Regions from separate parts of the Achromobacter sp. ESBL13 genome, predicted to be linked through region 2. Evidence: predicted binding sites of a transcription regulator. Region 2 holds the regulator's gene; each other region holds the start of a gene.

Region 1 (9,753 bases), on a different contig from region 2:
CATGGGCATGTCGACGTCCACCGGCACATTGCGCCAGCCCAGCACCACCTGGCCTTCGGCGCGAACCGAGCGTTCCAGCTCTTGTTCGCAAGCCAGGCGCGAGGCGGTTTCCTTGGGCAGGAACACCATGGCCACGCCGTATTCGCCCGGGGGCGGCAGGATGATGCCTTGCTGGCTGAGCTCGTCGCGATAAAGCGTGTCGGGAATCTGGATCAGAATGCCCGCGCCGTCGCCCATCAGCTTGTCGGCACCGACAGCGCCGCGGTGGTCCAGGTTTTCAAGGATCTTCAGACCCTGCTGGATGATCGCGTGGCTTTTCTTGCCCTTGATGTGTGCAACGAATCCGACGCCACAGGCGTCATGTTCGTTCTTGGGGTGGTACAGGCCCTGAGCTGCCGGGAAACCAATGCGCGAAGCATCGATCGGGGTGGCCTTGGGCGTGGAACAGGATTCGGGGGGGGTAATTTGGGGCATGGCGCGCTCCGCAGTGGGCCTGCGTCGTAATGTTGCAGTGCAGGAGTCGGACAATACCCCCGCCGCCAGTAGGGCGCAACAGAAACATAGGGGGTGCGACCCTATTTATATCGATGCGCCGTCATAGGGCACAAATATAGGGACGCTTCAACGCCCGCGCCGTTATTGGCCTGGCAGGGGGCGGTATAGAGGAGGCGTTTCGAGCATGCACCTGAATTGGGCAAAATCTCGTTATGTGTCCCCGTTTATCGGCTGCGATGGCCTGGGGAAATCGGGCTGAGGCGTGGTGTGGAAATCGCACTTTCGCGTGTCGCAAAAAGTGCACAAGGGCAGCCTGCGGCGCACGGGCGGCCCACAAGAAAAAACCCGCCGGGTAGCGGCGGGTTCGTTTATCAGGAAGAGCTTTGCCCGGAACCGGGTGGCGGCGGCGGGGACGGCGTGTCCGACTCTGTCGTTGTTGCGGGCTTCTTGCGCGGCCGACCGCGCTGGCCGGGGGCCACGCGTCTGCTGGCCGTATGCGCCAGGCTGGCAATGAAGCTGGGGCCGCCCAATGCCCATTGGCCAGAGACGGCCTGATCGATGCGCTGCGATTCTTCGCGCGACAGGCCGTCTTGCAAGCGCTTGCGGTAATTAGCCTGACGGTCGAAGGGCGTGTTGCCGCAAGCCCAGTAGTCAGCGTGATCGGACTGCCACTGCGCCGGCGCGGCATGGGTATTGCCCGTATGGCTGGACGCGGACGACCAGGGCCAGGAATCCGGATCTTGCGATGCGCCGCTGCGCACGGGATACGTCTCCAGCCAGACCAGCGCGGGCAGCACCCACGCGCCCGGTTCCAGCAGCGCGGATCGGTAACGCCCCGCGAAGACCCGGCCGCCGCGCAGCCGCGCCGCCAGGTTGCGGCCCAGCGTCTGCATCAAGCGCGGCAGGCCTTCTTCGTCAGCGGGAGTGGCCAGCAGCAGGATGCGGTCATTGGCCAGCAACCAGCCATGAACCGACACCCGATGGCGTTGAGCAGATTCGCCCAGCCAGGTGGCCAGTTGGTTCAGGATATCGGCCGGGGCGGGCTGAGACGGCGCCGCCAACGGCGAAATGAAATTGGCCTGCACCAGTTGGGGCAGCCCAGGGGCGTACAGACGGGGCAGACGGGCCATAGTGTCAGGGCTTGCGTATCTGGAAGAACGGGTTGTCTTCGCTCACGGTATATAAATAGTGCCACGGTGGGCGCTGGTCAAGTCCCGTGATCACAATATGGGCACGGATTCGGGTTTTTTTGTCGTCCGGCCTGTATGCACAGCAGGTTAACATTCGGCGACGGAACGTCGTACCGTGGATATACCCTAACCCGTCGACGAATTTTTCATCCCCCGACCGGAGAACGTCCATGCCCGTGGCCCTGGAGCTTATTTCCCAGCATCGCTGTTTTGGCGGTACGCAGCGGTACTACCGCCACGAGTCCACGCAGATCGGCCTGCCGATGCGATTTTCGGTCTTCGTTCCGCCGCAAGCGGATGCCGGCCCCGTGCCAGTACTGTTCTATCTGGCGGGTCTGACCTGCACGGAAGAAACGTTCATGATCAAAGCCGGGGCCCAGCGGCTGGCCGCGGAACTTGGCGTCATGCTGGTTGCGCCCGACACCAGCCCGCGCGGCGCCAACGTGCCCGGCGAAGAAGAAAGCTGGGACTTGGGCACCGGCGCGGGCTTCTATGTCGACGCCGTGACGCCGGCCTGGCGCGATCACTACCGCATGTACAGCTACGTGACCGACGAACTGCACGCCATCGTCACGGGCGACACGCTGCCCGGCGATGCATCGCGCACCGGTATCTTTGGCCACTCCATGGGCGGCCATGGCGCGCTGGTGCTGGCGCTGCGCAACCCCGGCAAGTTTCGCTCGGTGTCAGCCTTCGCGCCGATCGCTGCGCCCAGCCTGTGCCCCTGGGGCAAGAAGGCATTCGCCGCCTACCTGGGCGGCAACGAAACGGATTGGGCCGCCTATGATGCCTCGGTCCTGATGCGCGGCTTGAAGCAGCCTTTTCCCGCCGGCATCCTGATCGACCAGGGCGAATCAGACCAATTCCTGGTCGACCAGTTGTATCCCGAGGTATTTGAAGCCGCCTGCGCAGCGGCCGGCCAGCCCCTAACGCTGCGTCGCCAACCGGGCTACGACCACGGCTATTACTTCATCTCGACGTTCATCGAGGATCACATCCGGTTTCACGTCGAACGCCTTGGAAAACCGGCGGCTTAAAGCCACGCTTTTATACTGAAAGGCCCGCTGCGGTGGGCTCGCGGCGCCCTGCGCGCGTCGGGCTGTAACCTGCGGCGCCCCATAGGAACCCGTCATTTGATCAACGGCCTCGCCCCTTTTGTCTGGATTTTGCTGGGCGCCGTCGTCGTCCTGCTACCCGGCCTTGTCATGCTGCTTGGACGGGGCGGACCCCGCGACGAGCGCGGCCGCAAGGTCTTCCAGTTCCGGCCGGTGCGCCGGCTGTTCGGCCTGATGCTGGTGCTGCTGGGGTGTGTGTCCGGGCTGCTGGCCCTGTCGCTGGTGCAGTTTTTCAGGCTGACCGCGGACGAATCCGTGGCCCGCGTTGAAGTCCGGCAGCAGGCCGAGGGGCAGTTTCAGGTCACCACCGACGCGCCCGGCGTGGGCCCCAAGCAGTACGTTCTATATGGCGATCAGTGGCAGATCGATGCCCGCGTCGTACGCTGGCGTCTGCCGGCGTTGATGGCAGGCGTACCGCCGCTGTATCGCCTGGAGCGCTTGTCGGGAAGATATAGCGACGTCGCCCGCGAGGTCTCGGCCACGCGCTCCGTCCACGCCTTGGACGACTGGCCCGCGCCTGATTTGGGGTCGCTGAAAAAGAGTTTTCCGAACTGGTTCCCCTTTGTGGATGTCCAATTCGGAAGCGGCGCATACATGCCCCTGTTCGACGGCGCGAAGTACCAGGTGTTCATGGACCCGCGCGGCGCCTTGTTCATCCGCCCGGACGGCGACGCCACGGCCGAGGGCTTGAAACGCCTGGGCTGGTAGTACCCGCCCCGCCGCCCTTGCTGCGGAAACAAACAGGGACGGGTTTCAAAGTGGAAACTTTGATGCGTCGCAATAGTCGAATTAGCACTCCCTTTACTAGAGTGCTAACATCGAATCCATGTCGTTACCCCTTCGCTTTCCGGAGACCCCCGCTATGAAACAACCCAGTACCTCGTTGGCCGCTTCCGGCAACGCTCTGGCGTTGGCCATTGCCAATCCGGGCGCACTTGGCACGATCGACGCGTATATTTCTTCGGTCAACCGCCTGCCGGTACTGTCGGCCGAGCGTGAAACCGAGCTGGGCCGTCGCCTGCGCGACCAGGAAGACCTGGGCGCTGCGCGTGAATTGATTCTGTCGCACCTGCGCCTGGTGGTGTCGGTGGCGCGCCAATACCTGGGCTACGGCCTGCCGCATGCCGACCTGATCCAGGAAGGCAACGTTGGCCTGATGAAAGCCGTGAAGCGTTTCGACCCCGAGCGCGGCGTGCGCCTGGTGTCGTTTGCCGTGCACTGGATCAAGGCCGAAATCCACGAATACATCATCCGCAACTGGCGCCTGGTGAAGGTCGCCACCACCAAGGCGCAGCGCAAGCTGTTCTTCAACCTGCGCAGCATGCGTCCCGATGGCCAGACGCTGGACCCCGATCAGGTTGACCACATCGCGCGCGAACTGAACGTGCGTCGCGAAGACGTCAGCGAAATGGAAGTGCGTCTGTCGGGCCGCGAAATGTCACTGGAAAACCAGGACGACGATGACGACAGCTATGCGCCCATCGCCTACCTGTCCGACGACGGTCGCCAGGAACCCACGCGCGTGCTGGAACGCGCCGCGCGCGACGAGCTTCAAAGCACCGGTTTGAACGGCGCGCTCGAGGCGCTGGACGCCCGCTCGCGCCGCATCGTCGAAGCCCGCTGGCTGCAAGATGACGGTGGCGCCACGCTGCACGAACTGGCACAAGAGTTCGGCGTATCGGCCGAACGCATTCGCCAGATCGAAGCCGCCGCGCTGAAGAAAATGCGCGGCAACCTGGCTGCCTGATCCGCCGGTGCTGCATACAAAGGGCCGCTTATGCGGCCCTTTTCTTTTGCGCGGCGCCTGGCATTCACGGCGCCGCCACTGCGACGGTGCCCGGCCTGCAAAATAACTTGATACAAATTACCCGCTGAATTTCGGGGTCTTCCAGAAACTTAATAAAGCGTGCGCCGACTAACTTCATGTAGACCGCGAACTTTGGTTAGCAGTCTTGCCATCCGTCTCGGCTTCTCCTCTTTCCCCTCCCCTATGAGACGGATGCTTGCGGGGCACCACATATATTCGTATATCTGGTGCCCCGATTTTTATGCGGCCTGCGCGTTATCCGCCGCAAGGGCCGTATGCCACAGCGCGTCCTGCACGCGACGCACGCCGGTGGCCATCGACCCGTCCTGATAAAGCTTGATCCAGCGATAACCCGGCGCCAGGTTGTCCACCACATGCTTGCCGTCGCGGATGCTGAACTGAAAGCAGGTCGACGGCGTGGCCAGCATGCGCAGGTTGTGACGACGACGGTCGAATTCGTGATGCACGTGGCCCCACAGCAGCACGCGCGCCTGTGGCCATCGGGTCAGGCGCTTGAATAGCGCCTGCGGGTTGTCGATCATCATCGAGTCATGCCAGTGGCTGTCCATCTGCATCGGGTTGTGATGCATGGCGATCAAGGTGTGGCGTCCGGGCGCCTCGGCAAGCGCGGCTTCCAGCATGTCCAGCTGGCTGTCGGGAAGATGGCCGGCATTGGAGCCGGGCACGGTGGTGTCCAGTGTGACGACGCGCCATGCGCCCACGTCCGTAACCGGTGTGGACCATTGGGGCAGTTCCTGCCGCATCACGGCGGGCTGGTCGTGATTGCCCGGCAGGCAGCGGATCTGCGCGCCGGACAGCACGCTTGCGTGGCTCAGAATCGCCGCAAACCGCCGATAAGCCGCGGCCTCGCCGTCCTGGGACAAGTCGCCCGTGGCCAGCAATAGATCAGGGCGTTTGCCGTCGGCTTCAATCTGGCGCAGCACGGCGCGCAGGCTCGCGTCGGTATTGACGCCCAGCATCGACGTGTCGGGCTCGCCGAACAGATGGCTGTCGGTCAACTGGACAAGCATGGCGGGCGCGTCGTGACGCCGGGCCAAAGAATGGACGCGTGGCAAGTGCCGCTCCTGTGGGGGTTTTGCACGTTTGAACATTACCCAAAAAACATGGCGCGACGCGTTTCTGCCTACGCAAGCCGGGTAACGAAACGTGCATTCTCTACGATTCCCTACAGGTTCCTGCCCGGTGTCTGCCGAAAATGCCGCTATTCTTGTGAAACTTTTCACTGTTTGCGACTCGGCGCCATCCATGGATGTAGGTTTTCTTGTGTTCGGCCTGGCCGGACTGCTCACTCTGGTTTGCTTCATGCCGCCGTTGGCGGGCCGCCTCAAGCTGCCCTACTCGGTGCTGTTGGCTATCGTCGGTTGCTTGTTGGGTATTGTGATCCACGTGCACGGCTGGGCGCCCAGCTGGATCGCCGACTTCCTGGATTCGCTGGAACGCTTCGAGATTTCGTCCGAAACCTTCCTGATGGTGTTCCTGCCGGTACTGTTGTTCGAAACCGCGCTGTCCATGAACGTGCGCCGGTTGATGGACGACATCGGACCCATTCTGATGATGGCCATCGTGGCCGTCGTGGTGTGTACCGTGGTGGTGGGCGTGACGCTGGACGCGATCTCGCCCTACGGCCTGGTGGTATGCCTGCTGCTGGGCGCCATTGTGGCCACCACCGACCCGGTTGCCGTGGTTGGCATTTTCCGAGAGGTGGGCGCGCCCAAGCGCCTGACCACACTGGTCGAAGGCGAAAGCCTGTTCAACGATGCCGCGTCCATCGCCCTGTATTCCGTGCTGCTGGCGGTTCTGAGCGGTCACGGCGAGCTCACCGTCAGCGGCATCTTCAACGACTTCATCGTGCACTTCATCGGGGGCGGCGTGGCCGGCTTTGCGATGGGGCGGCTGGCCTGCTTCCTGTTTGCCTGGTTGCGGGGCTTCCCCACGGCCGAAATCACGCTGACGTTGACGCTGGCCTACTTGTCCTTCTTCATTTCGGAACACTATCTGAACGTCTCGGGCGTGGTCGCGACCGTGATCGCGGGGCTGGTCGTGGGGTCCACCGGCCGCACACGCATGTCGCCCACCACCTTCGAATACCTGTCCAGCGCGTGGGAACAGTTCGGCTTCTGGGCCAATTCCCTGATTTTCCTGTTCGCGGCCATGCTCATCCCCAAGCTGATGGCGGCCGCCGATTGGCAGGAACTGGTGCTGGTGGCCGTGGTGTTCGTCGCCACCCTGGTGGCGCGCGCCATTGTCGTATTCGGCCTGTTGCCGCTGCTGGGGCTGACCCGGCTGGGCACCAAGGTCAGCAACCCCTACAAAGTAGTGATGTTGTGGGGCGGGCTGCGCGGCGCCGTGTCGCTGGCGCTGGCGCTGGCCGTAACCGAGCAGACCGGCGTGCCCGAAGAGGCGCGCCAGTTCATCGCGGTGGCCACCACCAGTTATGTGCTGCTGACGCTGTTCATCAACGGCATCAGCCTGCGGCCGCTGATCCGCATGCTGGGCCTTAACCAGCTGTCGCCGGTGGAACGCACCATCCGCAACCAGGCGCTGGCCGTGGCCCTGGAGGACCTGCAAGGCAAGACGGAGGAAGTCGCCAAGACCGAGCACATCGGCACGGAAGTGCGCGACCGCATCCGCGCCGTGTTCGACGCCAGCCTGACCAGCGTGCACGACGGCCAGGTCAGCCAGATGAGCGACGAGCAGCGCGTGTCCGTGGGCCTGGCCATCGTGGCGCAGCGTGAAGAGGAAATGTTCTTCGACATCCTGAAAGCGCAGATCGTGGATTGGCGCATGGCCGAAACGTTGCTGGCACGGGCCGAGCGTCTGGAAGACGCCATCCGGCTGGGCGGTGTGCCCGGCTTCGAGCGCGCCATCGTGCAGGACGTGCGCTATTCCACCGGCTTCCGGCTGGCGTTGCGGATGCACTATCTGTTTGGCTTCCAGGGCTGGTTGGCGCGCGAACTGGGGCAACGGTTCGCCAACTTGATGAGCAAGCGTTCGGTGGCGCAGCGGCTGATCGTTTTTGCGCGCGAACAGATCACGCCCCTGTTGGGCGAAGAGGCCACGCAGCGCATCGTGGCGCTGCACCAGCGCAGGCTGGACCTGGTCGAAAGCGCCATGCAGGCGCTGAACCTGCAATACCCGTCGTATGCGCAATGGTTGCAGGAAAGCTATCTGGGCCGCGTCGCGCGGGAGCTTGAACGCATCCGCTATCGCGACATGCTTGAGCAGTTTCTGATCAGCGGCGAGGTCTACGCAGACTTGATGGCGCAGTTGAAAAGCCGTTGGGCGCACATCGACACGCACCCGCCCCTGGATATTGAAATGAGCGCGGCCGAACTCATCAAACGCGTGCCGCTGTTCGAGGGCCTGTCGCCCGATTCGCTGCGCGCCATCAGCAAGCTGCTCAAGCCGCGCCTGGCGCTGCCCGACCAACGGGTGCTGACCAAGGGCCGGCATGGCGAGGAAATGTGCTTTGTGGCGTCGGGCGCCGTGGCGGTGCACCTGCCCGACAACACCATGATCGAACTGGGCAGCGGCGAGTTCTTTGGCGAACTGGGGCTGCTGGGCGAACAGCAGATCACGCCCGAAGTTACGTCGCTGGGCTACAGCAAGCTGCTGATGCTGACATCGCGCGACTTCCACGCCCTGCTGGCGCGCGATGAGCATCTGCGCGAGCGGATCCAGGTGGTCGCCAAGCAGCGGCTGCGCGCCATCGAAGTGTGGAAGCAGTTCTCGCAGGCGTCTCAGGCAGCGGCCACGCCATCGCCCGCGCCCGCTTCGGCACCCAGCCCGGCGCAGGCGGCTGAAGCGGCCGAGGCGGCCGGCGCCGCCCGCGAAGCACGCCAGGATGATGAGGCCGGCATGCGCATGCCGGGCGAACCGGCGGCCGATGCCCCCGGGGCCGCGTCCCGCTAAGCCAGGTCAGATCTGGCCGGCGGCGCGGCGTTGCATGATGTCTTCGACAATCACCAGCGCCGCCTCAAGCGTGAATTCGCCTTCTTCGACCTGACGCAGCACGGTGGCCACATCCAGCGTGGCAATGTCCATGACTTCGCCGTCCCGGTTGGCGGGGCGTGCATCGGCGGCCAGCACGCAGGTGCTGGTCAGCACGTCTTCCACCTGATAGCCCTCGGGCAGCCGGCGGTGAATGCGCAGGATGGTGCGCAGCGGCGTGCGCCTGGCCAGATGGTGCGGGTCCAGGCCGGCTTCCTCGCCGCATTCGCGCACCAGCGCCAGCTCCAGGTCTTCGCCGCTACCGGCCAGCCCGCCGACCAGGGTGTCCCACATACCGGGATCGGTGGACTTGCTTAACGCGCGTCGCGCGACCCACATGCGGCCGTCCGGCGTCCACGCGCTCAGGTGCACGGCGTGCGTCAGCAGGCCCAGCGGGCGCACCGCCGCCCGTTCGATCACGCCGACGGGTTCGTTGCCGTCCATCACGTCCAGCAGTTCGTCGCGCCAGCCGCGCAAGCAGTTGGCTTGACGCAACAGTTGTGCGGTGTTTTCCAGCACGGCGTTCAACTCCGCGCCGGGTTTCAGGTGCGCGCCGATGTGCAGCGCGGCCTCGTCGCAGACGACGCCGGGGGCATCGCGCAAGGCATCGCAGGCCGCATGCGTGGCCCAGCCGCAGCGCCGGCCCGCCACATATAAAACGTGCGCGCCGTCGGGGGCGGGTTGCTGTGCGCGGGCGCACAGGTCGGCATACAGATCGGACAACTGCTTGGGCATCGTGGCGTGTCGTGATGAGGGTGGCGACGATTTTATGCCACACGGTTTGCAGCGCGCGTCAAGGGTCGAACGCGGGGCGAGCGCAGATGGGGGCAGGCCCCTTTTATTCAAGAGGCTTGTCTTACATCTATTTGCGTGTCCGCTATAATCCGCCAGTTTCTTTGTGATTTCGAGTGGGAACGCGGGGGCCGCTCTATCTCCCTGCTTAACCCTGCCATCTAATAATTGCGCGTAGTCCTGTTGAAGTGACACTCGTGCCACTAGGCGACAAGGGCCCTCGCGCCGTGTTTCGAGGTAAGCATGAAGAAGTGGAGAGGGATACTGGGGGCTTGTGCGATGCTGATTGGCAGCGTGGCCGGTGCTCAGGTGCAAGACATGCCCGGCGGCCCGAAGGTCAATC
Region 2 (9,753 bases):
GCAACGGGGTCGCACGTTTGAATGGTCAGCCGAGATGGACAAAAAGATCTCGGCCCTGACGCCTGATGCGGTCAACGCCGCGCTGCGCAAGTACCTGCGTCCCGACGGCTTCAGCACCGCCGTCGCCGGGGATTTCAAGAAGAAAGCCGCGCCCTGACCTGAACGGATCCGGGCACTGCGGGCGCCGGAGAGCCCCGCCCCCGCGATTGACACCTTAGCTCCTGCCGGATGACGGCAGGGGCTTTTTTTGCGTCATCCGCCATCTCAGTGGGAAGGGACCTCTCTCTAGACCGCCCAGCCCCCCCTAAAACCATGCCAAAAACGGGGAGATTTTTCACTATCACGCTTATTACTCGGTTATTTGGAAAGATGTTTTCAACAAGCAAGGGTTTATCCCAAGTGGGATCAAGCGCAGAATTCAGTCATCGGGAACAAAACACGAACCACGACGGAGGGCCGCCGGATTCGGTCCCATCCAAGATGACACGGAGGTCTCAATCATGAAAACCCTAACCACCACCCTGTTGCTATCCCTGGCGCTTGTTGGCGTTGGCGCCCAAGCCGCCGGCCTGGAACAAGCCAAGACCCGCGACCAGGTCGTGACCGAATTGCAGCAAGCCAAGGCCAGCGGCCAATACACGTTCGGCGAACTGGACTACCCGCCCACCCAGCCCCAGGCCGCCAGCCTGAGCTCGGACGAAGTGCGTGCCCAACTGCAACAAGCCAAGGTCAGCGGCGAATACACGTTCGGTGAACTGCAATACCCGCCCGTCATCGCCACCTCGGCCAGCGCGAAGTCCCGCGCCCAGGTGCAGCAGGAATTGGCGCAAGCCAAGGCCAGCGGCCAGTACACGTTCGGCGAGCTCGAATACCCGCCGATCACCCGGTGAGCTGCTTGCTGTAGCCCGGCCGGTCTTGGGCGGCATCATGGCCTGAGACCGGTTTTTTCCGGCACAGCGGCAACCGCGGTAGCAGTAGCAGTACTTAGCAGTAGCAGTACTTAGCAGTAGCAGTACTTAGCAGTTGTCGTACCTAGCAGTTGTCGTACCTAGCAGTTGAAGTACCAGCAGTTGAAGTACGTAGCAGTTGCAGTACCAGCAGTTGCAGTACCCAGCAGTTGCAGTACCCAGCAGTTGAAGTACCAGCAGTTGCAGTACCAGCAGTTGAAGTACCCCAGCAGTTGCAGTACCCAGCAGTTGAAGTACCAGCAGTTGCAGTACCAGCAGTTGAAGTACCAGCAGTTGAAGTACCAGCAGTTGAAGTACCAGCAGTTGAAGTACCAGCAGTTGAAGTACCCAGCAGTAAGGCCGCGGCGAGCCAGCCGCGGCCTTTTTACGTTGCGCGATCGTCCGCGCCCTCAAAAGAAAAAGCCGCGATTCGCATCGCGGCTTTTTCGTGTCCTGCAACCCGATCAGCTGAAGAATTCCTTCACCCGATCCGTCCAGGACTTGCTTTGCGGCGAGTGGCGATCGCCCCCGTCGTTCAGCGACGTCTCGAACTGGCGCAGGATGCTCTTCTGGTCTTCGCTCAGGCGCACCGGCGTTTCCACCACCACGTGGCAGTACAGATCACCCGGATAGCTGCCGCGCACGCCCCGGATTCCCTTGCCGCGCAGGCGGAAAGTCTTGCCCGACTGCGTGCCCTCGGGAATCGAGATCTCGGCCTTGCCACCCAGCGTGGGCACCTGCAATTCGCCGCCCAATGCCGCCGTGGTGAACGGAATGGTCAGCTCGCAATGCAGATCGTCGCCGTCACGCTGGAAAATCTTGTGCTGCTTGATGTGGATTTCCACATACAGGTCGCCCGGAGGACCGCCGTTGATGCCTGGTTCGCCATTGCCGCTGGAACGGATGCGCATACCGTCGTCGATGCCGGCGGGAATCTTCACCTGCAAGGTCTTGTTGCGGCGGATACGGCCCACGCCGTCGCACGACGGGCACGGGTCGGTGATTTCCTTGCCGTTGCCGTGGCAGGTCGGGCAGGTTTGCTGCACGCTGAAAAAGCCTTGCTGCATCCGCACGGCGCCCGAGCCACCGCAGGTGCGGCAGGTCTTGGGCGACGTGCCGGCCTTGGCGCCAGAGCCATGGCAGGTGTCGCAGTTTTCCCAGCTAGGCACGCGGATCTCGGTGTCGAAACCGGCGGCAGCCTGTTCCAACGTGATTTCCAGCGCGTATTTCAGGTCGGCGCCGCGATACACCTGCGGGCCGCCGCGACGGCCGCCGCCGCCCGCGCCGCCAAAGATTTCGCCAAAGATGTCGCCGAAGGCGTCGGCAAAGCCGCCGCCCATCCCCGCCCCGCCCATGCCGGCTGAATTAGGGTCCACGCCCGCATGGCCGTAGCGGTCATAGGCGGCACGCTTTTGTTCATCGCCCAGGACCTCGTAGGCTTCCTTGGCTTCCTTGAACTTCTCTTCGGCTTCTTTGCTGTCCGGATTGCGGTCCGGGTGGTACTTCATGGCCAGCTTTCGATAGGCCTTCTTGAGTTCGTCGTCCGAGGCGTTTTTTGCTACGCCCAGAACTTCGTAATAGTCGCGTTTTGCCATGATCCGTGGGCTCGAATAGAGCCGTCTTTTCAGTGCTACAGAATGAGTACGCCCGGTAGGCGGATTTCTCCGGCTACCGGGCGGCAGAGGCTGGTCAGCGCCCGGCCATTATTGGTCGCGCTTGACTTCCTTGAAGTCGGCATCGACGACGTTGTCGTCCACCGGCTTCGCGTTATCGGCCGCTTGCTGCTGGCCGGCGGCTTGTTGCGCCTGCATGTCGGCGTACATCTTTTCGCCCAACTTCTGCGACGCGGTCGACAAGGCTTCCACCTTGGCGTCGATCGCGGCCTTGTCGCCTTCCTTCAGCGTGTCTTCCAGGTCCTTGATGGCGGCCTCGATGCTTTCCTTTTCGGAAGCTTCGAGCTTGTCGCCGTACTCGGTCAACGACTTGCGGGTGGCGTGCACCAGCGCATCGGCCTGGTTGCGCGACTGAGCCAGTTCGGCAACGCGGTGATCTTCCTCGGCGTTGGCCTCGGCATCCTTGACCATGCGTTGGATCTCGTCTTCCGACAGACCCGAGTTGGCCTTGATGGTGATCTTGTTTTCCTTGCCGGTGCCCTTGTCTTTCGCGGACACGTGCAGGATGCCGTTGGCGTCGATGTCGAACGTGACTTCGATCTGCGGCATGCCGCGCGGCGACGGCGGGATCCCTTCAAGGTTGAACTCGCCCAGCGCCTTGTTGCCCGCGGCGATTTCGCGTTCGCCCTGGAACACCTTGATGGTCACGGCCGGCTGGTTGTCGTCAGCGGTCGAGAAGGTCTGCGAGAACCGGGTCGGGATCGTCGTGTTCTTCTGGATCATCTTCGTCATCACGCCGCCCAGGGTTTCGATACCCAGCGACAGAGGCGTCACGTCCAGCAGCAGCACGTCCTTGCGGTCGCCCGACAGCACGGAACCTTGGATGGCGGCGCCAGCGGCGACGGCTTCGTCAGGGTTCACGTCCTTGCGCGGATCCTTGCCGAAGAATTCCTTCACCTTCTCCTGAACCTTGGGCATGCGGGTCATGCCGCCGACCAGGATCACGTCGTCGATGTCGGAAACCTTCACGCCGGCGTCCTTGATGGCGACGCGGCAGGGTTCGATCGTGCGTTCGATCAGTTCTTCAACCAGCGCTTCCAGCTTGGCGCGCGTGATCTTCAGGTTCAAGTGCTTGGGACCCGAGGCATCCGCCGTGATGTACGGCAGGTTGATTTCGGTCTGCTGGGCCGAGGACAGCTCGATCTTGGCCTTTTCAGCAGCTTCCTTCAGGCGTTGCAGCGCCAGCACGTCCTTGGACAGATCAACGCCTTGTTCTTTCTTGAACTCGGAGATGATGTAGTCGATGATGCGCTGGTCGAAGTCTTCGCCGCCCAGGAAGGTGTCGCCGTTGGTCGACAGCACTTCAAACTGCTTTTCACCGTCAACGTCAGCGATTTCAATGATGGACACGTCGAACGTGCCGCCACCCAAGTCATAGACAGCGATCTTGCGGTCGCCCTTTTCGGTCTTGTCCAGGCCGAACGCCAACGCGGCCGCGGTGGGCTCGTTGATGATGCGCTTGACTTCCAGACCGGCGATGCGGCCGGCGTCCTTGGTGGCCTGGCGCTGGCTGTCGTTGAAGTAGGCGGGCACAGTGATCACGGCCTCGGTCACTTCTTCGCCCAGGTAGTCCTCGGCGGTCTTCTTCATCTTGCGCAGCACGTCGGCCGACACTTGGGGAGGCGCCATCTTCTTGCCGCGCACTTCGACCCAGGCATCGCCGTTATCGGCCCGTGCAATGGTGTAGGGCATCAGGTCGATGTCCTTCTGCACAGCCTTTTCTTCGAACTTGCGGCCGATCAGGCGCTTCACGGCGTACAGCGTGTTGCGCGGGTTGGTCACGGCCTGACGCTTGGCGGGAGCGCCAACCAGGGTCTCGCCGTCGTCCATGTAGGCGACGATCGAGGGGGTGGTACGGGCGCCTTCCGCGTTTTCAATGATTTTGACCTGCCCGCCGTCCATCACAGCCACGCAGCTGTTGGTCGTGCCCAGGTCAATGCCAATAATCTTGCTCATGGTGGGTTACCTTGAATTGATCTATGAAAATAGAGAGAAACTTCTTGTCCCCACATAACTGGGGTTACTCGCAGGGTTTTCAAGACGCCTTGCCGGAATTTTCCGCATTCGGGTCCTGCAACCGCGAAATCGCCGCCGTGAACTGGGGCAATCCGGGCCAACCGGTGATACGACCCAGCCGTTTGCCGGCCCGGTACAGCACAAAAGTGGGGACGCCATGCAGGGAAAAGCGCCGGCCCAGGGGCTCGTCGGCGTAAACGTCGGCCTCGAACCAGGTCAGGCCCAGCTTCAGCAACGTTTCCTGGTGCAGCAGTGCTGCCTGCTTGAAAAGATTGCAGTTATAGCAATCCTGTCCCCATAAAAACACACAGCGCAGATCCGTTCCCGGCGCCTGAACCACGGCGGCGTCAAAGCCATCGGTGTCGACATGACGCATGCCGAACACCTGGAAGACTTGAGCCGGGTCGAAGCGGGGATCGGTCATGACGCGCGGCTGGCGTTTCAGCCTTGGCCGGCCGATACGACCACCAGCGCCGGACGCAGCGTGCGGTCGGCAATGGCGTAGCCCTTTTGCAGCAGCTGCACCACGGTATTGGCGGGCTGCTCGTGCGGGATCGACGAAATCGCTTGGTGCAGGTGCGGGTCGAACTTGTCGCCCTGGGCCGGCGCGATGTCCTTGAGCATGTTGCGCTCGAACGCGGCCGACAACTGCTTCAGGGTGACTTCAACGCCTTCGCGCAACGTCTGGACGGTCTGGTCGGGTTGGGCCAGGGCGGCCTCAAGGCTGTCCTTGACCGGAACCAGGCTCTCGGCAAACGATTCGATGCCGAACTTGCGCGCCTTGGACACTTCTTCCTGGGCGCGGCGGCGCACGTTGTCGGCTTCGGCGTGCACACGCAGAAGCTGGTCGTGCTGCTCATTGACGGTAGCTTGGGCGGCGTCCAGCTGGGCGCGCAACTCGTTCAGCTCGGCCTGACCGGCGTCCTGGTCGGCGGGTGCCGCGTCGGCGTTGTGGCCGGCTTCGGGCGTCTTGTCTACAGGCTCGTGGGGTGCCGTCATGGGGAATCCTCCAAAAAGAATGGCTTTCGCAGACATGAATGGGGGCCAATACCCCTATTTCAAGCCCGGGTAAGCGAAATATTCCCTGACGGCGCCCCTCTGGGACCGGAAGCCCGCCCGGGTCTGGCCCGGGCGGGCCGGCCGCTTACTTCTTGTGGGGCTGCGCCGGGGCGACCGGGTCGCTGGCGGGGAAGCTTTCCTTCAGGCCGCGGTCTACGTTTTCGTCATCGTCGTCCGGCTCGGGCCGGATGGCGATGGGGTCGCTGGCGGGAAAAGTTTCGGCCAGCGCCTCGTCCAGATCGTGTTCGACCTGATCCTCGTCCACCGGGGTGGCAACGGTCCCCTTTTTTACGCTCTTGCCGCTCTTGGGATCATGGTGCATGCGCCTTCTCCTTCAAGTCCGTGTTGGCCTGGATCTTCAGTGGCCAGCCCTGCAAGTTGCGTTCCACCAAAGTGGCCAAGCCGGCGATCCATGCGGGATCGTCGTTCAGCGCAGGGATGTAACGAAACTGCTTGCCGCCCGCCTCAATAAAGGCGTCCCGGCATTCCAGGCTGATCTCTTCCAGGGTTTCTAGACAGTCTGCCACAAATCCCGGGCACACCACATCCACCTCGGTAACACCTGAAGCGGCTAACGCTTTCAGGGTGGGCTCGGTATAGGGCTCAAGCCACCGGGCAGTGCCAAAGCGGCTTTGGAAGGTCACTTCGATCTGCTCGCGCGGCAGCGACAGCCGTTGGGACAGCAGGCGCGCCGACTCCATGCAGTCGCGGTAGTAGGGGTCGCCCAATTCGATGGAATACCGCGGCAACCCGTGAAAGCTCATGACCAGCTTCTGCGGCTTGCCGTGCTCGCGCCAGAAGGTCTCGATGCGGGCGGCCAGCGGGTCCAGCCAGGCCGGATCTTCGTGAAAGCGCTTGGTAAAGCGCAGTTCGGGCTGGTCGCGCAGGCGCCCGGCATGGCGGGTGACCGCGTCCACGACCGTGGCCGTGGTGCTGGCCGCGTACTGCGGGTACAGCGGCACGGTCAGGATGCGTTCGCAACCGGCCGCGCGCAAACGGGTGATGGCGTCCGGAATGGAAGGGTTGCCGTAGCGCATGCCCAGTTCCACCACGGCGTCGATGCCCGATGCCTCCAGTGCGGCGCGCACGCCGTCGGCCTGGCGCTGGCTATAGACCATCAGGGGCGACCCTTCTTTCAGCCAGACGCCCGCATAGCGCGGCGCCAGCTTCTTCGGCCGCAGCGTCAGCACCAGCCCGTACAGGATGGGCTTCCATAAATAACGTGGAATTTCAATGACGCGCGGGTCCGACAGGAATTCGCCCAGGTATTTGCGGATGCCCTGCTTGTCCGGCCTATCCGGCGTACCCAGGTTGACCAGCAGCACCCCGACTTTGCCGGGCGCGCGGGCCGGCGGGTCTTCGTTGAAGGGGTCGTCCTGCTCGGCTTCCGGCAGATAGCGTTCAGGCCACAGGTACTTGAACAGGCGAAGAAACACAAAAACTCCCCTTCCTCCGCGAGGAGGATGTAGCTTTGAATGGGACTACTGGTTGTGGCTGAGCGCGTTGGACAGCAGGCGCGCCGTGATGTCCACAATGGGAATCACGCGTTCGTAAGCCATGCGGGTCGGGCCGATGACGCCCAACGTGCCCACGACCTTGCCGTCCACGCCGTAGGGCGCGGTGATGACCGAGACCTCTTCCATGGGCACCAGCTGGGAGTCGCCACCGATGTAGATCTGCACGCCCTGCGCCCGGCTGGACACATCCAGCAGTTGCAGCAGGTCGGTCTTTTTCTCGAACAGCGAGAACATCTTGCGCAGCCGGTCCATGTCGGACGCGATATCGGTGACGTCCAGCAGCTTGCGTTCGCCCGAGATGACCATGGTGTCGCCGTCTTCCGCGGCCTCGGCGCTGGCCTCGACCGCCGCCTGCATCAACCGCGAAATGTCTTCGCGCAGCTGAGCCAGTTCGGTGGACAGCGTCTGGCGCACGGCGTTGAACGACTTGCCCGCGAAGTGCATGTTGAAGAAATTGCCGGCTTCCAGCAATTCCGCTTCGGCGTAATCGCGCTGAACAAAGAGAATGCGGTTCTGGACGTCGCCGTCCGGGGTGACGATGATAAGCAGCACGCGCTTGTCGGACAGCCGGATGAATTCGATCTGCCGGAATACCTGGGCACGCTTCGGGGTCAGCACCACGCCCGCGAATTGCGTCAGGTTGGACAGCAACGCGGCGGCGGCGTTGACGGCGCGGGTGGGTTCGGCGGCCGACAGCATTTCGCCCATGTTGTGCGGTTGCAGCTGATAAGACTGCACGGCCAGCAGGGAATCGACGAACATGCGATAGCCCCGCGGCGTAGGCACGCGGCCGGCGGAGGTGTGCGGGCTATGGATCAGCCCCAGCTCTTCAAGATCCGCCATGACATTGCGGATGGTGGCCGGGGACAAGTCAAAGACTTTCGATAGCGTCCGCGAGCCGACGGGCTGCCCATCGGCGATGTAGCGTTCTATCAACGCTTTCAGTAGTGCGCGTGCGCGGTCATCCATAGCGGGCATTTTAAGGAATCTTTTAGGATAAAGGCGATTTTTGTCCCGCAAGCAGATATGCGGCCCCATATAATCGGCTAATCGGCCCATTCCGGGCAGGTTCTGGCTTCGGCTTCGCCCTTCGGCCCTGCCCTTCGTTTCGCCCTTTTGATACACCCGCATCCATGCACTTTCCTACCGTCGCCCTGATCGGCAGATACCAGGACACCGGCCTGGACACCCCGCTAAGAGCCCTTGCGCACGCGCTGACGCAAGCGGGCAGGCATGTGCTGATCGATGCGGACACCGCGCGCAACACCGGCCTGACCGAATACCCCATCGCTACCCTTGAAGAGATTGGCCAGAATGCATCGCTGGCCGTCGTGATGGGCGGCGACGGCACGGTGCTGGGCGCGGGCCGGCATCTGGCGCCTTTTGGCGTGCCCCTGGTGGGTATCAACCACGGGCGCCTGGGCTTCATCACCGACATCCCGCTGCAGGACGCGCACGGCGCCCTGGCGCGCGTATTGGAAGGCAGCTTCCAGATAGAAGAACGCATGCTGCTGGAAGGCAGCGTGTGGCGCGGCGACCAGAAAATGTATTCCGCGTCGGCGCTCAACGACGTCGTGCTGAACCGCGCCGGGCGCGGCGGCATGATCGAAGTGCGCGTCGAGCTGGACGGCGCCTTCATGTACACGCAGCGCGCCGACGGCCTGATCATCGCCACGCCCACCGGCTCGACCGCATACGCGCTGTCCGCCAACGGCCCCATCCTGCACCCCGGCATGAACGCCATGGTGCTGGTGCCCGTGGCGCCGCAAACGCTGTCGAACCGACCCATCGTCATCCCGGACACCGGCGTGCTGAACATGACGCTGACGGCGATGGGCCGCGTGGAAGTTGGCGCCAGCGTGCATTTCGACATGCAGACGTGGTCCGACCTGCAACCGGGCGACCGCATCGTCGTGCAGCGCGCGCCGTACACCATCCGCTTCGTGCACCCCGAGGGCTACAGCTTCTTTTCCACCTTGCGCCGCAAGTTGCATTGGAACCTGATGCCCCAGGCCACCGACAACGTAGAGTAGTAAGCGCCCCGACATGCTGCGCACCCTGCATATCCGCGACTTCGTCATCGTCGAACAGACCGAAATCCATTTCGGCCCCGGCTTCACCGTGTTCTCCGGCGAGACCGGGGCGGGCAAATCCATCCTGGTGGACGCGTTGGCGCTTGCGCTGGGCGAGCGTGGCGACGCCAGCATGCTGCGCGAAGGCGCGCCGCGCGCCGACATCACTGCCGTGTTCGATACGCCCAAGTCATTGCACAGCTGGCTGAACGAACGCGAAATCGACGCCGATGACGAATTGTCGCTGCGCCGGGTCATCGACGCGCAGGGGCGCAGCCGCGCTTACATCAACGGCACGCCCGCCACCGTGGGGCAGCTGCGCGAACTGGGCGACAGCCTGGTCGACATCCACGGCCAGCACGCCCATCAAAGCCTGATGCGCCCTGACGCCCAGCGCGATCTGCTGGACGCCCACGGCGGCCATGGCGATCTGCGCCAGGCCGTGGGCCAGGCGTGGAAGCAATGGCGC
Region 3 (9,753 bases), on a different contig from region 2:
CGGCGAATCCGTCGTCGATAGCGGGCAGGAGCGCACAAAAAGATGGGCGCACAAAAAGAAAAACCCCCGGGGCGAAGGTCCGGGGGTTTTTCAGATACTGCGTTCCCCGGTTTTGACGCCGGGGAGGCCGTGCAAGGAAAGCGGGACTTAGAAGTCCATGCCGCCCATGCCGCCCATGCCACCCGGCATGGCCGGGGCAGCGGGCTTGTCTTCGGCCAGTTCGACCACGGCGGCTTCAGCCGTCAGCAACAGGCTGGCGACGGAGGCAGCGTTTTGCAGGGCGGTGCGGGTCACCTTGGTGGGATCCAGAACGCCTTGCTCGACCAGGTCGGTGTACTCGCCGGTTGCGGCGTTGTAGCCGTAGTTGCCCTTGCCGTTCAGCACGTTGCTGACCACGACGCTGGCTTCTTCGCCGGCGTTCGTGACGATGGTGCGCAGCGGCTCTTCCACAGCACGCAGGATCAGCTTGATACCGGCGTTCTGGTCAGGCGTGTCGCCCTTCAGTTCAGCAATGGCTTGCTTGGCGCGCAGCAGTGCAACACCGCCACCAGCCACAACGCCTTCTTCCACTGCGGCGCGGGTAGCGTGCAGGGCGTCTTCGACGCGAGCCTTCTTTTCCTTCATTTCGACTTCGGTGGCAGCGCCAACGCGAATCACGGCAACGCCGCCGGCCAGCTTGGCCACGCGTTCTTGCAGCTTTTCACGGTCGTAGTCGGACGTGGCTTCTTCGATCTGGACACGGACTTGCTTGACGCGAGCCTCGATCGACTTGCTGTCGCCAGCGCCGTCGATGATCGTCGTGTTTTCCTTGCCCACTTCGATGCGCTTGGCTTGGCCCAGTTCAGCCAGGCCGGCCTTTTCCAGCGACATGCCGGTTTCTTCGGAGATCACCGTGCCGCCCGTCAGGATGGCGATGTCTTCCAGCATGGCCTTGCGGCGGTCGCCGAAGCCCGGAGCCTTGACGGCGGTGGTCTTCAGGATGCCACGGATGTTGTTCACAACCAGGGTGGCCAGCGCTTCGCCTTCGACGTCTTCTGCAATGATCAGCAGGGGACGGCTCGACTTGGCAACTTGTTCCAGCACGGGCAGCAGGTCACGGATGTTGCTGATCTTCTTGTCGAAAATCAGGACATACGGATCTTCCAGCACGGCAACTTGCTTTTCCGGGCTGTTGATGAAGTAGGGCGACAGGTAGCCGCGGTCGAATTGCATGCCTTCGACGACGTCCAGCTCGTTTTCCAGCGACTTGCCGTCTTCGACGGTGATGACGCCTTCCTTGCCAACCTTGTCCATCGCGTCAGCGATGATCTGGCCGATGGAGGCATCGCTGTTGGCCGAGATGGAACCGACTTGAGCGATTTCCTTGCTGGTCGTGACCGGCTTGGATTGCTTCTTCAGTTCAGCCACGGCAGCGGCGACAGCCTTGTCGATGCCGCGCTTCAGGTCGATCGGGTTGAAACCGGCGGCAACGTACTTCAGGCCTTCCATGACGATGGCTTGAGCCAGCACGGTGGCGGTCGTGGTGCCGTCACCGGCGTTGTCGGAGGTCTTGGAGGCAACGTCCTTGACCAGTTGTGCGCCGATGTTCTCGAACTTGTCCTTCAGTTCGATTTCCTTGGCGACGGACACGCCGTCCTTGGTCACGGTCGGGGCGCCGAACGAGCGCTCCAGCACGACGTTGCGACCCTTGGGGCCCAGGGTGGTCTTAACAGCGTTGGCGAGAACATTCACGCCGCGGACGATACGCACACGGGCGTCGTCACCGAACAATACTTGCTTGGCAGCCATTTCTTAGCTTCCTTCCAAAATTCGTTTGAGGCGGGATTTACTGAACCACGGCGAGGATTTCGTCCTCGCGGATGACGAGCAGTTCTTCGCCATCAACCTTCACGGACTGGCCGGCATACTTGCCGAACAGAACCTTGTCGCCAGCCTTCAGGTCGACCGGCAGGATCTTGCCGTCTTCGGTCTTCTTGCCGGGGCCGACGGCCACGACTTCGCCCTGATCAGGCTTTTCTGCGGCGCTGTCGGGGATGACGATGCCCGAGGCAGTCTTGCGCTCGTTTTCGAGGCGTTTGACGATCACGCGATCGCCCAGGGGACGCAAGGCCATGAGGAACTCCTGTTTACTTGATTGAAAGTGAATGATCGGTTAGCCCCGGGAGGGCTGTTAGCACTCACCGGTGTCGAGTGCTAATTATAGGGATGATGTTGCAGGGTTCAAGGGGGGGAGGGGCGGCTGTTACATATTTGGGGGCGGGGGGCGTCGCAAGTGAGTGTCAAACGCCGCCGAACCTGGGATTTGCGTCATGCGGATCGAGATTAAATAAAACGTGTCAGCCCAAAGCAGATCAGGCACTTGGGTCGATTTCAGCCCCAAAGGTACTTAGCCCCGAGTCCGGTTTTTTGAGAATCTCTTGGCACCGGGTCGTCAGGGGTGAGCGGTAGGCTTGACCGGCTTTCAGAGAACTTCCGCTTTCGACCCGAAGCAGTCCTTCGACTCTCCCGAAAGCAGTCATTCGATTAGAGGCTCATCGAAAGGAAGAGACGCTTTCCTTGGCTCGTCGCTTCCCGAGCAAACTTAGACAAAGCTTCAACAACCGGCTCGATGGCCGGACCATCGGCGCCCATGTGCACCATTTCGTCGTGTTTGGCCCAGACAGCAGATATGCCTGGAATGGCTTCTGACTGCGCGGCTGAAAGCCTGCGCACAAAGTCCTCAGGGAACTCGAAGACCCATCGCTCTTGCGTGTGCGCACGAAGGTGCTTTTCGCCTTCAAATTCTGTGGCGGTCGTTCCGCCGAGCGCGGACCATAGTCCGGCCAGCACCATGTTGTCCAACGCTTTGAACTTCAAGATTGGCCAGTTGGCCGACTCGCCAGAGAGAATCGCGGGGATGTCTTCAGTCGAGGCAACCAGGATATCTGTAAGCATGTTCAGTGAACCCTAATTTGTTCGGATGGTAGTGCCATCGCATTCGACCCGAAGTGGGATGTGCGGGCACGCTGACTGTGTCTGAATGGCGTCTGCGTTCAGAGGGCAAGATAGCATCCGGCAAGCGACGGGCGTTATTCGCGCGACACGAGGGGTGTCAGATGCCCACAACGCAAGCCGGCATTGCGATCCTGGCGAATAGCGATGCCCTGCGCGCACCTAAATTCCGGTACTACCCCTCTGGCACGAATAGCGCTTGAATGCGTTTTACACACCATACGGACCCCGATCTCCCGCGACCGTTCCTGGCCGGGAGCTGGCCTTCGCGGCGATCCGCGGCGACTCAGAAAGTCATGTCGATCCTGGCCAGGCCCACTGCATGCCGCCGTATGCGATTCGAACTATCGAGCAGCCTCTTGCAATATCCAATCCATGAACATGCTCACCTCGGTCCGCTCAGTCGCCCCTGGCCGCGTCACTACGTAGTAGGCAAATCTTGCCGGCCACGGTTTGTCCAGCACTTGTACGAGCCGTCCCGCCGCGATTTCATCTTCGGCGTAGGCTTGCGGGATCAATGCCAAGCCCTGGCCGGTCTCCGCCGCGCGGATAAGCAAAAAATCATCGTCAAATGCGCTGCCGCGCTCTGCGCGTGCATCTTCGACGCCACCATGCGCCTTCAGCCAGAGCGGCCAATCGGCCCGATCAGAATCGTGCAACAGAGGATAGTTCAGGCAATCCTGCGTCTCGCGGATGACGGCCTGGTGGGTGTGAAGAAATTCCGCTGAGGCCACAGGAATCAAAGCCGGAGCCATAAGCGGTTTGACATCCAGACCGGGATAATCCCCAAGCCCATGGCGCACGGCCACATCCACACGATCACGGTGCAGATTCACCAACTCAGACGTCGCTTCCACGCGGATTTCGACTTCAGGATGCAAACGCTTGAAATGCCCGAGCCTGGGTACGAGCCAGGACGCGGCAAATGTGGCGACCGTGCTTACCGTCAGGCTCATTCTCTTCTTGGTCGCCTCCAGAGCATGTACCGCGTGGTCGATCTGACGAAACGCATCTGACACTTTCGCGTGGAAGCTGGTACCGGCGTCAGTCAAGCGCATGCCGAGGCGCTCGCGCGTCAGCAAAACAACACCCAGTCGGTCTTCGAGCAATCGAATCTGTTGGCTGACTGCGCCCGGAGTCACATGCAGGGCCTGCGCGGCAGCCTTGACGGTGCCCCGATGTCCAACTTCCACGAACGTGCGTAGCGCCTGTAAAGGGTAGTTCATTAGGATTTTAGTTTTGCTAAATATGGGGAGGAGAAATTATCGCTTCAGACGACCAGCTTTATAGATGAGAATTTGAGGTCGGCGTTATTTCTCAATTTAGTTTATCTATAAATATCATGTTGCATCTCTATACCGACAGCTCGCCTAATGGCTTCAAGGCCACCATCGCGCTTGAAGAGCTTTCCTTGCCCTATCGCCTCCACCATGTGCGTATTGATGAGGGTGAGCATCGCCGGGCAGACTTTCTCGCGCTCAATCCCCATGGTCGTATCCCTGTGCTGACGGATAGCGATACCGGGATAGAACTTTTCGAGTCGGCAGCGATCCTGCTTTATCTGGCCGAGAAGACAGGAAAGCTGCTGCCCTCCGATTTGCGTTCGCGCTGGGAGGCGATCAAGTGGTTGCAGTTCCATGCATCCAGTGTGGGTCCAATGCTGGGCCAACGTGTGCACTTCGAACTATTCGCGCCAGAGGCCTCGGCCTCGTCCATCGACCGATATCGCCACCTCACGGAAGAGGCGTTTTCCGTGCTGGATCGTGTCCTTTCAGGGCGCCGCTATCTCGCCGGCCAAGACTATTCCATTGCCGACATCGCCCATTTCGGCTGGATGCACATCGCGCGGATTGTCGGTTTCGACTTCAGCCGGCACCTTCACCTGAGCGCGTGGCATGAGCGCGTTGCGGATCGGCCTGCGGTGCGCGCGGGCATTACGTTGCCAGCTCCGGCTACAAGCGCATGAACCCAATGTTGAAATCCATGAACGAAACCAGCTCCTTCCCGCAGAAGGCCGGCGCCCCGCTCGCCTCGTTTCACTCGCACGCCGGATACCGCCGTATGTTTGCGCCGGACAGTCTGACGGTTGGCGTCTTCCTGCCGCTTCGACGGTATGAAGGAAACATGAAGGCGCTCGCTGGCCAAGCCGATTTAGTCACTGAAATCGACAGGCATGGCTTCGCTGCTGTGTGGGTGCGGGACGTGCCCTTGTTCGACCCGTCTTTTGGCGACGCGGGGCAGGTATTCGATCCCTTTACCTATCTTGCGTTTCTCGCCGCGCGAACCAAGAACGTGTCGCTTGCAACGGGCAGTGCCGTCCTCTCCTTGCGCCATCCCATCGACCTGGCCAAGGCGGCCGCGACTATCGATCAGCTTTCGGGTGGCCGCCTGGTTATGGGCGTGGCATCCGGCGATAGGCCGATAGAATTCCCCGCTTATGGGTTGGAACACGCGCGTCGGGCAGAGCGCTTCGCGCAGGGGATCGGCTACATACGCCAACTCATGCATACGGGACTCTTGGAGATTGATTCCCCGCTGGGAAGCTTTTCGGGCGCCGAGTTCCTTCCCAAGCCCGTCGTCGGCACCATTCCCATGATGGTGACGGGCTCGTCGGGCCAATCGCTTGCATGGATCGCCGAGCACGCAGATGGCTGGCTGACGTACCCCAATTCGACCCACGATGCTATCGGCCCTCAACATCTGTCGGAAAAAATCCGTGCCTGGCGTGCACTCATCCCCGGCGGGGCGTTCCGCCCGCATATGACCAACGAATGGATCGATCTGGTAGATGATCCTGATTATCCTCGCACGCCCTTACACGGCGGCTACGTCCTGCGCACAGGGCGCAAGGGGCTGATTGCGCTTTTGGAGACCTGGCAGGCGGCGGGAGTGAACCATGCAGCGCTGGGAATACAGTTTTCACAGCGCGCGCCGGCAGACGTCCTGCAGGAGCTGTCGGAGGACGTGCTGCCACGGTTTCCATCGCATCAAGGCGTGCCGTCCTCTGCTGTTGGATGGTGAGAGGAGACACGCGCTTTCTGCCCATCGTCGTTGCTCACCTTTTCCAACAACGCTGGCACCATCGCGCATGCCGTAGATCGCTTGCTGGGCCTGTAAACAAGAGTCGCGCAACCGATGCACGGAGCAATTCTGCCCAACGTTGATGCGGTCCTGCATTCGGTGTCAATGTGGCGGGGCACGCTCCGTGGAATCAGGGCAGGGGAAAGGCTGGGAAAGCAACGCCCTTGGCAACCGTTGCTGCATCGGCGGATCATTGAAATAACACTATTATCATTTATGATCCGGCCTCCTTCGCAGTCCGTTCCCGACAGTGCCGACCCCTCCGCCGCCCGATAGCTGGCTCGTCAAGTATGCGACGATGTTTCGCGACTGGACGCGTCGCTGCGAGCATCGCCAGGAGGCCGAACATGCGTTGCAGGATGCCGCGCTCGGCATGCTCAAGCGAGAAGGCGCCGCGCTGGCCGATCCGTGTGCCTATCTCTATCAAGCCAGCCGCAACAACCTGGCAAGCGGTCTGCGCAAGCTCAGCCAACGCGCCGCCGTGCCGCTACATGATCTGGTCGATCACGAACATCCGGCGCTCGACGACGCTTTGGCGCAGTTGCCAGAGAAGTGCCGGCAGGCCTATATCTGGCACCGCCTCGACGGTCTGACCCAACCTGAAATCGCGGATGGGGCTGTCCGTCAATAGCGTCGAACACTATACGGCGCTCCGCGCAACTGGATGCTGACGGTGCGCGGCACGTACTGATTACGGATCGGGGCAGAACGATGGACAACGGTACACACGAAGCAGCGTTTTGGGCATCACGTTACGGCAACCAGCGAGCGCCCGAGAATGTCATTTGGAATGAGGTAACCCGGCAGCAGGTTGCCAATAAGTCGGTGAGGACCTTTTCGAATAAGTTACGTGACGTGGTGACAAAGCGAGGCCGAAAGCCGTCGATTGCCGTCCCCTTATTTGCTCACTGGCGTCCAGAGGTGATCGCGAACCGGTTGAGTCAGTACATTCAACGTAAAATGTCAGGCCGCCAGCCTCTACATGCTTCCCATATGAACCTTGAACGACTTCGTCGAGAGTTTCCCGACTTCGACATCACAACCCTGCCGCCCCTTCCCGAAGGGTATGTCGACGCATCGAGCTATATCGATGCAGCTCCCTCGTTCGAGAACAAGGAGCGCGGGCTAAAGGTGTATGTCGACTACGCCGACTACGCCGACCGCGAATCCGGCCGAAGCCAGCGCTTCTGTGTTTCGCGTTACGACGAGGAAGCCGGCGACTTCGAGGACGTTGCCCTGTCGACTAACGATTGGGCCGAAGTCACGCGCTTCCTGACCGCCTGACCGTCCTCGTCAGCGCCGCTCGAACTTGGGCGCGCGCTTTTCTTCGAATGCTCTTCGGCCTTCCTTGGCGTCGGCGGTGGCGAAGCAGATCGCTTGCAGGTCGCGCTCGTATTCCACTGCCTTCTCCAGCGGCATCGACAGCGCGGCGCGCAGGTTGACGCGTGCCGTCTCGGCCGCGATAGGCGCGCGTGAGGCGATGGTGGCGGCAAGGGCTTGGGCGCGGTTGCGCAACTGCTCCTGTGGCACCACCTCGCTCACCAAGCCCCAGGCCAGCGCCTGCTCGGCGCGGATGGGGTCGCCGGTCAGCACCATCAGCGCGGCGTTGCTCGGGCCGACCGCATGGACCAGCTGCGCCGTCATGCCGCCGCCGCCAATCCAGCCCAGCTTGATCTCGGGCGCGCCCAGGCGCGCGTTGTCCGAGGCGATGCGGATATCGCAGGCCAACGCCATTTCCAGGCCGCCGCCGAAGGTATAGCCGTTGATCGCCGCCACCGTGGGCTTCTTCAACATGCGCACGCAGTCGCAGTAGTCAAGCCGATTGCGAAAATCCCAGGGCGTGGCGTAGCGGTCCAGCTCGGTAATGTCCGAGCCGGCGCAGAAGGCCTTGGGACCCGCGCCGGTCAGGATCACCGCGCGCACCTGCGAGTCGGTGTTGCATTGCCCTACCGCCGCGATCAGCAGGTCGGCCATCTCGGGCGTCATCGCGTTCAGCTTCTCGGGACGATTGAGTTCGATGATGGCGACATGGCCATCGATACTGAGATTGACGAGTGCGATCACGTCGGAATCCTTAGGTTGCGGTGTGCTTGAAGGCGGCGGCCAGGCTGGCCTGGAAGCGCTGCGTCAGGCCGCGCGCCAATGACTGGGAAGATGCGCGGGCGGCGACGCCGTCACGCAGGAACTGCGAGGCCTGTGTCTGGAAGGCAATGTAGCCATCGTGCCTTGGCCGGATCGAGGCAGCTTCAAGCGTGCGGGCCGTGTTGGCATAGAAGTTGCCGCTGGCCGCGTTCACGTTCGCGTCGGCCCAGCTGTCGCGATGGCTTGGCTGCCCTTCGTGCTGCGGAATGAAGCGGCTTTGGGTATCGGCGGCAAGCAACCACAGCAGATGCGCGCGCAACTCCGGCCCCACGATGCAGCGCCGTGATATCGCAATGCCGGTGCCACCGAGGATCGAGCCGGGCCTGCCCGCTTCAGCCTCGGGCGCATCGCGGAACGTAAGCGGTTTCGCCACCGCGCTGGTGGCGTAGTTCACATAGCCATAGACCAGCGGGCAGAGCACGATGTCATCGCGCGAGCTCATGTGGCCGAGCAGCGCAATCGGGTTGTAAGCCAGCGCCTGCGCGGGTGTAAGCCGCGCCAATTCGCCAAGCACATCGCACGCGTCGGCAAGCGTCGCCTCGTCGTGCCAAGCGCCGTGCGGGCGCAAGTCGGTATCGGGCGCGATGGCGGCCGCGATCGACAGCAGTGACAGGAACGGGTGCGGACCGCCCCAGCTGAGCGCGACCGCGCCGCTGCGTTGCGACAGCGCCAGCACCTCGCGCCAGGTGCGCGGCACGGCGCCGTCAAGCCGGTCGGCGCGCGTGGCCATGACCTGGGTGGCGGCGTCCAGCGGCAGCGCCCATTGGCGGTCGGCCATGCGATAGCTGTCGTACGACAGCCCGATGCTGTCCCGCGCGATCCGCGCCAGCTCGTCGGGCGCGAACACGGTGTCTAGCGCTTGCAGGCAATCGTGCGCCAGGGCCTCGCCCAGATGGGGATGGTCCAGCACCACCAGGTCATAACGGGCGCACAGTTCGGCGATGGGCGCCGATTCAAAGCCTTCAAGCGACTGCTTGTCCCAGTGCACAAGCGGCGTGCGTGCGGTGGCGGCGCGCAGGGCATTGAAGCCGCGCGGATGGTCCCAGGTAAGGCCGCGGTAGGGCAGGGCGCGCTCGCTCATTCCGAGGTTCCACGCAGCACCGCGCCCGAGGCCGCATGCGCGGCGATCTCGTCGGCGCTGAAGCCAAAATCGCGCAGCACTTCGTCGGTGTGTTGGCCGGTAAGCGGTGCGCCGCGCAGCACCTGGCTTGGCGTCTTGGAAAAGCGGATCGGAAAACCCGGTGTCTTGATCCGGCCTTCGGTCGGATGCTCGTACTCGACAAAGGTGCCGTTGTGCGCGATTTGCGGATCTTCCACCAGATCGGCGTATCCATAGACGGGGCTGCACCAGATGCCGGCGGCATCCAGCTTGGCGAACCAGTCGGCCGTCGAGGCCTTGGCAAGCGTGTCGCGCACCAGCGCATAAATCTCGTCGCGCTTCTCCCAACCGTCGCGCTCGTCGGTGTACTGCCCCAGGCGCGGCTCTTCGGTCACGCGCGCCAGCACTTTCATGTCGGGCATGGCAAGCGCCAGATAGCC

The links. The regulator HrcA, encoded in region 2, represses chaperone genes, less so after heat shock. The targets are predictions, from matches to a motif close to TTAGCACTCNNNNNNNNNGAGTGCTAA.
Region 1: the regulator HrcA is predicted to act here: its motif matches at 3,590-3,616, upstream of rpoH (RNA polymerase sigma factor RpoH).
Region 3: the regulator HrcA is predicted to act here: its motif matches at 2,171-2,197, upstream of groES (co-chaperone GroES).

What each region holds. Positions count from the first base shown of each region.
Region 1 covers NZ_JAZEVT010000002.1:80,376-90,128, reverse strand. The annotation lists gene V6F88_RS09130 (glutamate synthase-related protein) at 1-474, opposite strand, end outside; gene V6F88_RS09125 (hypothetical protein) at 867-1,625, opposite strand; gene fghA (S-formylglutathione hydrolase) at 1,856-2,722, shown strand; gene V6F88_RS09115 (hypothetical protein) at 2,819-3,508, shown strand; gene rpoH (RNA polymerase sigma factor RpoH) at 3,627-4,547, shown strand; gene cpdA (3',5'-cyclic-AMP phosphodiesterase) at 4,847-5,683, opposite strand; gene V6F88_RS09100 (cation:proton antiporter) at 5,874-8,540, shown strand; gene V6F88_RS09095 (NUDIX hydrolase) at 8,547-9,353, opposite strand; gene coxB (cytochrome c oxidase subunit II) at 9,654-9,753, shown strand, end outside.
Region 2 covers NZ_JAZEVT010000007.1:60,269-70,021, forward strand. The annotation lists gene V6F88_RS23755 (M16 family metallopeptidase) at 1-157, shown strand, start outside; gene V6F88_RS23760 (DUF4148 domain-containing protein) at 501-890, shown strand; gene dnaJ (molecular chaperone DnaJ) at 1,412-2,542, opposite strand; gene dnaK (molecular chaperone DnaK) at 2,651-4,576, opposite strand; gene V6F88_RS23775 (thioredoxin family protein) at 4,656-5,060, opposite strand; gene grpE (nucleotide exchange factor GrpE) at 5,078-5,635, opposite strand; gene V6F88_RS23785 (hypothetical protein) at 5,781-6,017, opposite strand; gene hemH (ferrochelatase) at 6,007-7,131, opposite strand; gene hrcA (heat-inducible transcriptional repressor HrcA) at 7,177-8,181, opposite strand; gene V6F88_RS23800 (NAD kinase) at 8,346-9,245, shown strand; gene recN (DNA repair protein RecN) at 9,259-9,753, shown strand, end outside.
Region 3 covers NZ_JAZEVT010000004.1:100,000-109,752, forward strand. The annotation lists gene groL (chaperonin GroEL) at 148-1,788, opposite strand; gene groES (co-chaperone GroES) at 1,826-2,113, opposite strand; gene V6F88_RS17330 (hypothetical protein) at 2,524-2,934, opposite strand; gene V6F88_RS17335 (LysR substrate-binding domain-containing protein) at 3,336-4,217, opposite strand; gene V6F88_RS17340 (glutathione S-transferase family protein) at 4,334-4,957, shown strand; gene V6F88_RS17345 (LLM class oxidoreductase) at 5,053-6,012, shown strand; gene V6F88_RS17350 (RNA polymerase sigma factor) at 6,371-6,703, shown strand; gene V6F88_RS17355 (hypothetical protein) at 6,784-7,356, shown strand; gene V6F88_RS17360 (enoyl-CoA hydratase/isomerase family protein) at 7,366-8,136, opposite strand; gene V6F88_RS17365 (hypothetical protein) at 8,147-9,295, opposite strand; gene V6F88_RS17370 (CaiB/BaiF CoA transferase family protein) at 9,292-9,753, opposite strand, start outside.